2 regions of the Vibrio alginolyticus NBRC 15630 genome follow, and region 1 is predicted to be linked to the other one. Evidence: predicted binding sites of a transcription regulator. Region 1 holds the regulator's gene; the other holds the start of a gene.
The links. Region 1 encodes CRP, which controls carbon source genes, mostly activating them, when cyclic AMP is high. Its sites were predicted from a motif close to TGTGANNNNNNTCACA; they were not measured.

Region 1 (4,703 bases):
CCCAAAGTTGCGGTTGGTATTTCTCTTGGCGGTAACATGTTGGCGAATTATTTAGCCCAATATAAAGACCACCCTATTTTGAATGCAGCGACTATTATCTCAGCGCCTTTAGACCTAGCAGCGTGTGCAAACCGTATTGAACAAGGCTTTTCGAAAGTGTATCGCCGTTACCTACTCTCTTCACTCAAACGCAACGCGTTGCAAAAACATCACTTGTTGCATGGCGAGCTCGCTTTGTCTTACAACTCAATAAAACGTGTCACACGATTGTATGAATTCGATGATTTGATCACGGCACCACTGCACGGCTTTAAAGACGCACAAGATTATTACGACCAATGCTCTGGCTTAAGTAAACTACAACAAATCACGCTACCGACACTGATCATCCATGCCAAAGACGATCCGTTCATGACCGACGATGTGATCCCGAAGTTTGTTCTGCCAGATAACATTGATTACCGTCTCTTTGAGCACGGCGGCCATGTTGGCTTCCTGACAGGAACGGCGTTAAAACCTAAGTTTTGGTTGGAGGAAGCGCTGCCTGCGTATTACGAAAGTATCGCCGCAGATTACCTTTCTGCTGTATCCAAGCAACGAACGCAGTAAACTAGCCGCTCATCATAAAAGTTAGAGGTATTTATGATCATTCCATGGCAAGACATTGCGCCGGAAACATTGGAAAACTTAATTCGTGAATTCGTCTTACGCGAAGGAACGGATTACGGAACCGTCGAGGTTTCTTTGCAAGACAAAATTGATCAAGTTAAAGCTCAATTGGAAAAAGGTGAAGCGGTTATCGTGTTCTCTGAGCTACACGAAACCGTCGATATTCAGCATAAAACAAAATTTTAGACCCTTCACATTTTACCGTATCCCACTCGATGACAAGGTATTGTTACGTGCTATAGTGGGATATCGACCGTGCAGTAGTAACTCTACTGCACATTACAGGTAAGTAATTTTCGACAAGGTTTGTCATGTCAGCTAAACACCCAATTATTGCGGTTACTGGTTCGTCCGGTGCCGGCACGACCACTACATCTGAAGCCTTCCGTAAAATGTTCAATATGATGAACGTTAAACCCGCATGGGTTGAAGGCGATAGCTTCCATCGCTTTACTCGCCCAGAAATGGACATCGAAATTCGCAAAGCCCGCGAGCAAGGTCGACACATTAGCTACTTTGGCCCACAAGCTAATGACTTCCCGGGATTAGAAGAGTTTTTCCGTAAGTTCGGGCATGACGGTACTGGCAGCGTGCGCCGTTATCTGCACACGTTTGACGAAGCGGTTCCCTACAATCAAATGCCAGGCACGTTTACACCGTGGCAAGACTTACCCGAAAACAGCGACGTGCTGTTTTATGAAGGGTTACATGGTGGCGTGGTCGATGGCGATGTTAATGTTGCTCAACATGTGGATTTCTTAATTGGCATGGTGCCGATTGTGAACTTAGAGTGGATCCAAAAATTCGTACGTGACACTCGCGATCGCGGCCATTCGCGTGAAGCGGTAATGGACTCAATCGTGCGATCCATGGACGATTACCTCAACTATATCACTCCGCAGTTTTCTCGTACTCACATCAACTTCCAGCGCGTACCGACCGTTGATACTTCCAACCCACTTAATGCAAAAGGCATCCCTAGTTTGGATGAGAGTTTTGTGGTGATTCGCCTACGCGGTATCAAGAATGTCGACTTCCCATATCTGCTGGCCATGATTGATGGCTCATTCATGTCACGCCACAACACGATTGTCGTACCCGGCGGTAAGATGAGCTTTGCAATGGAGCTCATAGTTCGGCCTATCCTACAACAGCTCATCGAAACAGGGAAAATTGGCTAAAAACCTGCCTGCGAAGATGTTTACTTTTCATACCGTGATCATGTGCACAGTTTTGCTTACAAAATCTCAATCATGGCACGATTAAAATCAAGAAATCGTTTTCGAAAAAGGATACTATTTCTTACCGAAACACAAGAGAGCTTGCAGCATATAAAAAGTGCTCTTATTCTAGTAGGCCTAATTCAGGCTTAGCTAAAATATGGATAGCGCAAGCGTACCCTGCAGAGGAAGTGAGATATTATGGTTCTAGGTAAACCTCAAACCGACCCAACATTAGAGTGGTTTCTTTCACACTGTCATATTCATAAGTACCCTTCAAAGAGCACGCTAATTCACGCGGGCGAAAAGGCAGAAACTTTGTACTACATCGTTAAAGGTTCTGTTGCGGTTCTTATCAAAGACGAAGAAGGTAAGGAGATGATCCTTTCTTACCTAAACCAAGGAGACTTTATTGGTGAACTTGGTCTATTCGAGGAAGACCAAGAGCGCACAGCTTGGGTTCGTGCTAAATCTCCTTGTGAAGTTGCTGAAATTTCTTTCAAGAAGTTCCGTCAGCTTATCCAAGTAAACCCAGACATCCTAATGCGTCTTTCTGCGCAGATGGCTCGTCGTCTTCAAGTAACTAGCCAAAAAGTGGGTGACCTGGCGTTCCTAGACGTAACTGGTCGTATCGCTCAGACGCTTCTGAACCTTGCAAAACAACCAGACGCAATGACTCACCCAGACGGCATGCAAATCAAGATCACTCGTCAAGAAATCGGTCAAATTGTTGGCTGTTCTCGTGAGACAGTAGGTCGTATTTTGAAGATGCTAGAAGAGCAGAACCTAATCTCTGCTCACGGTAAAACCATCGTGGTTTACGGTACTCGTTAATCTCAAACTAGAGTGACACGAACAAAATTATAAAAGCCACCAATGGCAACATTGGTGGCTTTTTATTTGCTCATGACCAAATGAGATAGGGTGCAGCGAACACTAATGAGTAAGCTTAACAGGTTAACCCTAAAACTTAGCCATTCGTACTTTCAAAGATTTTGTCAGCTGAAGCGGCCACGAAACCTGGGTACAAATCACCATTTTCCATCGGATAGCGCTTAGCAAATTCATAAAACCCGCCAGGGATAATTTCAGTGCCTTCGCTAAAACGAACCGCTACTTTATCTGCCATGGTCGATGACTGCTCTAGCAACACCTCAGGAGTGCCCTTCACTTCACCACCATTTTCATTAATGGTAAACCCAGCGGTACGCAGATGATCGTTTACCTGCTTCACTTCTTCATATTCATTGAGCTGGTTAACGCTCACCGTGAAGTGGTTTGCTCCGTAACCATGCGCCGCAAGCCAAGATGCGTACTCACTTTCTTTAGCCAACGTTTGGTAATCAGCAAAGCTTAAATCCCACAAGCGTCCACCATGTAAGAATGCGCTATCGTTCAGCTTGTCAGCATCGACTTGTGCCACCAAATTTTTCACAATCTCTTGTAGCTCAGACGAGCACTCTTCAACTTTTAGCTCACTAATAAATACTTTAGGTTTCTTCGGATCTGGGTGCTCATAGTGCTTAGCAACCAGCTTTTTGCTTTCGAAAACGTAATCACCACACGCCTTGTAACCAATAGCTACAAATGGCTTAGCTAGAGTTTCAATACCAAGAGGCGCGATATTGAAGGTACGTAAAGCTATATGATCATTAATCAGAGGCTCATCTTCTTGAAGCAGCTGATGCACTTTAGCCGCCGAAGGGCAAAGACGTTGAATGTAATCTTGCCATAGCGATTCAAATAACACATCGGGCGTCATAACGACTCCTTGTTACGAGATGTAGAGTTTAAAGGTAAGCGGAAGTTGGCTGCTCGTTCACAACAAAAGTTGTCCAGAATAATGAACGAGCAACCATCAACCTGTGACGGTAAATGCCAGTCAGTCAACACGCTTTTCCGAGTCTTTGCTCACTTTTCGTGTTCTGCCAACGATCACTACAACCCATACCTAAATGATGCGCCGGCAAGGTGAGCCGCAATGCATAGTTGCGACTCTATTATTAAATCTTATAGCGCTACACCTGGACTCAATGTTGCAGGCAAGACAGTTTCTTGACCTTCCATTGATGCCATTGGGTACGCACAGTAATCTGCTGCGTAGTAAGCGCTTGGACGCAAGTTACCCGACGCCCCCGGACCACCAAATGGTGCATCACCACTTGCACCCGTTAACTGGCGGTTGCGGTTCACGATGCCGGCACGAATGTGGTCCACGAAGTATTCCCACTCTTGGTCGTCGGTTGAAACCAAGCCAGCAGATAAACCAAAGCGCGTATCGTTTGCTAGCGCTACGGCTTTGTCTAATCCTTCGTAGCGCACCACTTGCAGAAGTGGGCCGAAGTATTCTTCATCTGGTAACTCAGCAATGTTCGTTACATCAATGATACCAGGAGAAACAAACGCCGCCTCTCCTGCTTTCGCTTCAATCAAGCTTTCACCGCCAAGAGACTGTAGATTAGCTTGTGCATCAAGAATAAACTTGGCTGCCACGACCGAAATTTGCGGTCCCATAAATGGCGCAGGTTCTGCAAATGGTTGGTCTACGCGAATATTGCGTGTCGCTTCAACGAGCTTGGTGATAAGCGCATCGCCTTTTTCACCCAATGGCACATACAAACGACGAGCACACGTACAACGCTGCCCAGCACTGATAAACGCTGACTGGATGATGGTGTAAACCGTGGCATCCAAATCACCATATTTATCAGAGATCACCATCGGGTTATTACCCCCCATTTCTAGTGCGAGCATCTTGCCTGGTTGACCCGCAAATTGACGGTGTAATACATGCCCCGTATTCGCGCTACCCGT
Region 2 (4,703 bases), 400 kb from region 1:
CCACATTCACCGTGATGAAACGATTTTATACGAATCAGGTCACGGTCATGAGATTCAAGAAGTTCGAATCATCAAAGGTCTCGATAACCCAGAGCTTGATGAAAAAGTTGGTGCAGGCCTTGCGGAAAGTGTTCGAGAAGAGCTTGAGCTTGTTATGGGTGCTTGCCCTGAGTTTGATTTGGAAATGTTCTTAACAGGTGACCTGACGCCAGTTTACTTCGGTACTGCATTAGGTAACTTTGGTGTGGATCATATGCTAGACGGTCTAACTGAATGGGCTCCAGCGCCGAAAACTCGTCAAGCGGTTGAACGTGAAGTTGAAGCGACTGAAGAGAAGTTCTCTGGTTTCGTATTTAAGATCCAAGCGAATATGGACCCAAAACACCGCGACCGTATCGCATTCATGCGTATTGTATCGGGCACTTACACGCAAGGTATGAAGATGAACCACGTTCGTCTTGGCAAGCAAGTGAGTATCTCTGATGCAGTAACCTTTATGGCTGGTGACCGTGCACGTGCAGAACACGCTTACGCCGGTGACATCATTGGTCTACACAACCACGGCACTATTCAGATTGGTGATACCTTTACGCAAGGTGAATCACTGAAGTTCTCTGGTATTCCGAACTTCGCTCCGGAACTATTCCGTCGTATTCGCCTGAAAGATCCACTAAAGCAGAAGCAGCTTCTCAAAGGTTTGGTTCAGCTATCAGAAGAAGGTGCGGTACAGGTATTCCGTCCTCTACAGAACAACGATCTGATCGTTGGTGCCGTTGGTGTACTTCAGTTTGATGTTGTTGTGGCTCGTTTGAAGTCTGAGTATAACGTTGAAGCGATTTATGAAGGCATTAACGTTGCAACTGCGCGTTGGGTTGAGTGTGGTGATGCGAAGAAACTGGATGAGTTCCAACGCAAGAATCAAGCGAACTTAGCATTGGATGGTGGTGATAACCTAACGTATATCGCTCCAACAATGGTTAACTTAAACTTAGCGAAAGAGCGTTTTCCTGACGTTGATTTCCGTGCGACACGTGAGCACTAATTTGCGCGGTTAGGGTAAGCCGTAACGCAAGCTAGATTTTAAAACGCCCTTGGCTATAAACTTAGCCAAGGGCGTTTTTATATAAGGATAAGATATGAATTGGTTTAAACGTGGGCTAAAGCGTTACGACAACTGGTGTAAAGAGATGGGGTTAACTCCCGATCAGAAACGCAGTTGTGTCCCATATCGAAAAGACCCAGCCCATCAAACTGAAGAGAAGAGTGAAGCCCAACCATCCTCTGATTTTCTGCCCGCAGATACAGATAAAAAGCGTCAAGATGAAGCTCTTTGATACGCACTGCCACTTTGATTTTGATGTGTTTCAAGATGACTTTGCACATCAACTTGAGCTTGCTCAAACGCAAGGCGTCGCAAGAATTTTGATTCCTTCCGTCGGTCCGCAAAACTGGGCTCGTATTCAAACTTTGGTAGAGCAACATGCCAATTTGTATTATGCGCTCGGCTTTCATCCGTATTTTCTTGAAGATAACGTTGAGCAGTACCTTACAGAGCTAGAAGGCTATCTAAATCAAAAAGGGCAGCAGTGCGTGGCAATAGGAGAGTGTGGTTTAGATTTTGCCATTGATGTTGATCCACAGTTGCAAGAAAAGATACTTGAAGTTCAATTTGAGCTGGCTAGACGCTTCGAACTCCCAGTTATTTTACATAGCCGAAAAGCGCACAATCGCCTCATTCAAATGGTGAAAGCGGCGAATCTCCCTAGAGGTGGTGTGCTACACGCTTTTTCTGGGAGTTATCAGCAAGCCATGGAGTGGGTCAAATTAGGTTTTTTTATCGGTGTAGGAGGAACGATTACCTACCCAAGAGCCAAGAAAACACGCGACGCAATTCAAAAATTACCACTCGAAAACCTAGTAATCGAAACAGACGCACCAGATATGCCTATACTTGGATATCAAGGGGAGTCAAATCACCCAGCCAAACTCATTCACGTCTTTAATGAGCTCGTAGAGTTGCATAACGGCCGAAAGCAATCGATTGCCTCTCAACTGTGGAAAAATAGCAATTTTGCTTTCTCGATATGTGAATAAAATCTAAAGATGTGGTTTGAAATCGAAAACGTTTTCCTGCTTATTGTGAATTAACTCACAAAGCTGGTTGAATCAATCATGAATCTTATAGGAAAGTGTGAGGCTGGCATTACTTTAATTGATTCTGCATGAGTATAATTGCCCCCGCTTTATAGCTCCATTTTGTAACACGCCAATAAATAACTTATAAGGAAGTCATAAACTATGAGCCTGTTTATGAGCCTAATCGGTATGGTAGTGCTTCTTGCGATTGCAGTGGCATTTTCTAACAACCGAAAAGCTATCAACTTTAGAACTGTGGGTGGCGCATTCGCTATCCAATTCGCATTAGGTGCATTTGTTCTGTATGTACCTTGGGGCCGTGATCTACTAAACGGTTTCTCTTCAGGTGTTTCTAACGTTATCAACTACGGTAACGATGGTTCATCATTCCTGTTCGGTGGTCTTGTTTCTGACAAGATGTTCGAAGTATTCGGCGGCGGCGGTTTCATCTTCGCATTCCGTGTTCTTCCTACACTGATCTTCTTCTCTGCACTGATTTCAGTTCTTTACTACATTGGCGTTATGCAATGGGTTATCAAGATTCTTGGTGGCGCACTACAAAAAGCGCTAGGCACTTCGCGTGCGGAATCAATGTCAGCGGCAGCTAACATCTTCGTAGGTCAAACTGAGGCACCTCTAGTTGTTCGCCCATTCGTTCCAAAAATGACTCAATCAGAGCTATTCGCGGTAATGTGTGGTGGTCTAGCTTCTGTTGCTGGTGGTGTACTAGCTGGTTACGCATCTATGGGTGTTCCACTAGAGTACCTAGTTGCGGCATCATTCATGGCAGCACCAGGTGGTCTACTGTTCGCTAAAATCCTTCACCCAGAGACTGACCAGCCTCACGAAAGTATCGAAGAAGCGATGGACGGCGGTGACGACAAACCAGTTAACGTAATCGACGCAGCTGCGGGCGGTGCGGCTTCTGGTCTACAACTTGCGCTTAACGTAGGTGCAATGCTAATCGCATTCGTTGGTCTAATCGCGCTAATCAACGGTATGCTAGGTGGCATCGGTGGTTGGTTCGGCATGCCAGAACTAACACTAGAGCTAATCCTAGGTTACGCGTTCTCTCCACTAGCATTCCTAATCGGTGTTCCATGGGCAGAAGCTGTAACAGCTGGTTCATTCATCGGTCAGAAAATCGTAGTGAACGAATTCGTTGCTTACTTGAACTTCACACCATACCTAGGTGAAAACGCTCAAGTAATCGCGGCAACTGGTGAAGTAATGTCTGAGAAGACAACAGCTATCATCTCATTCGCACTATGTGGTTTCGCGAACCTTTCTTCTATCGCGATTCTACTTGGTGGTTTAGGTAGCCTTGCACCAAACCGTCGTAGTGACATCGCTCGCATGGGTGTTAAAGCAGTTCTTGCAGGTACGTTGTCTAACCTTATGGCAGCGACAATTGCAGGCTTCTGCTTAAGCCTTGCAGCACTATAATTAGAATCGGTTCTTAATATATAGACGCCGTTTTACATCATGCCCTGTAGCAAGAGATTGCTGCGGGGCATTTTTCGTTTTTCGGGCTCCAAAATTTCATCGGGTGTTTGCCTTAGTCGAGGTATTACGCAGTCAATGGAATAGGGGCTAGGAAATTTTGAGATACAAACCGTTTGCGCTCTATTTGGTGCTACAGTTTTGCGGTGAAACTCTATAATGTATTAATCACAGGATAGTGGTTAAGCTTGATTCTTAATCACGTAATGAATATTACATAATCGATGGGCAAATGAATTGCCCTGCAATATCAGATCTAATAGGCGTTTTGCTTTGTGATGTGATATTAAAGACACCGCAATCATAGATTGTTGTGCCATAGGCCAAACTGGTACTGTGCGGTGACAAGGATAGCAATTGGCATATGATAAATTTTCGCTGTATATGCCGAGTCTTCAGGGAACCAAGTCCGTTCATTAATAGACTGTTTAGCCATTTACTCACATTGTCTCGACTTGTTGATTATAGTTAAAGACGTGATGTAAGGCTGAGTAGTGAATTTTTTGAATATTGATCGGAGATAGAAATGAGCGATTTAAAAGCAGCAGCGCTACGTGCACTTAAACTTATGGACCTAACTACGTTGAATGACGATGACACTGATGCAAAAGTGATCTCACTATGTCATGACGCGAAAACAGCAGTAGGCAACACAGCTGCAATTTGTATTTACCCTCGCTTTATTCCTATTGCTAAGAAGACACTTCGTGAGCAAGGTACGCCAGAGGTTCGTATTGCAACAGTAACGAACTTCCCACATGGTAACGACGACATTGAAATCGCAGTTGCTGAAACAAAAGCGGCGGTTGCTTACGGTGCAGACGAAGTTGACGTAGTTTTTCCTTACCGCGCGCTAATGGCGGGTGATGAGAAAGTAGGCTTCGAACTAGTTAAGCAATGTAAAGAAGCTTGTGGTGACATTCTTCTTAAAGTGATCATCGAAACAGGTGAACTAAAAGAAGAAGCACTAATCAAGAAAGCATCTCAAATCTGTATTGAAGCAGGTGCTGACTTCATTAAAACTTCAACTGGTAAAGTGCCAGTAAACGCAACACCAGAATACG

Region 2: a site for CRP is predicted at 2,139-2,154, ahead of N646_RS07360 (NupC/NupG family nucleoside CNT transporter). Genes of this name have one in related genera too.

What each region holds. Positions count from the first base shown of each region.
Region 1 covers NC_022349.1:2,030,771-2,035,473, forward strand. The annotation lists gene N646_RS09280 (hydrolase) at 1-609, shown strand, start outside; gene N646_RS09285 (YheU family protein) at 643-855, shown strand; gene N646_RS09290 (phosphoribulokinase) at 981-1,850, shown strand; gene crp (cAMP-activated global transcriptional regulator CRP) at 2,091-2,723, shown strand; gene N646_RS09300 (DUF1338 domain-containing protein) at 2,860-3,651, opposite strand; gene astD (succinylglutamate-semialdehyde dehydrogenase) at 3,900-4,703, opposite strand, start outside.
Region 2 covers NC_022349.1:1,628,537-1,633,239, reverse strand. The annotation lists gene prfC (peptide chain release factor 3) at 1-1,042, shown strand, start outside; gene N646_RS07370 (DUF5363 family protein) at 1,137-1,334, shown strand; gene N646_RS07365 (TatD family hydrolase) at 1,321-2,094, shown strand; gene N646_RS07360 (NupC/NupG family nucleoside CNT transporter) at 2,299-3,582, shown strand; gene N646_RS25060 (hypothetical protein) at 3,941-4,075, opposite strand; gene deoC (deoxyribose-phosphate aldolase) at 4,166-4,703, shown strand, end outside.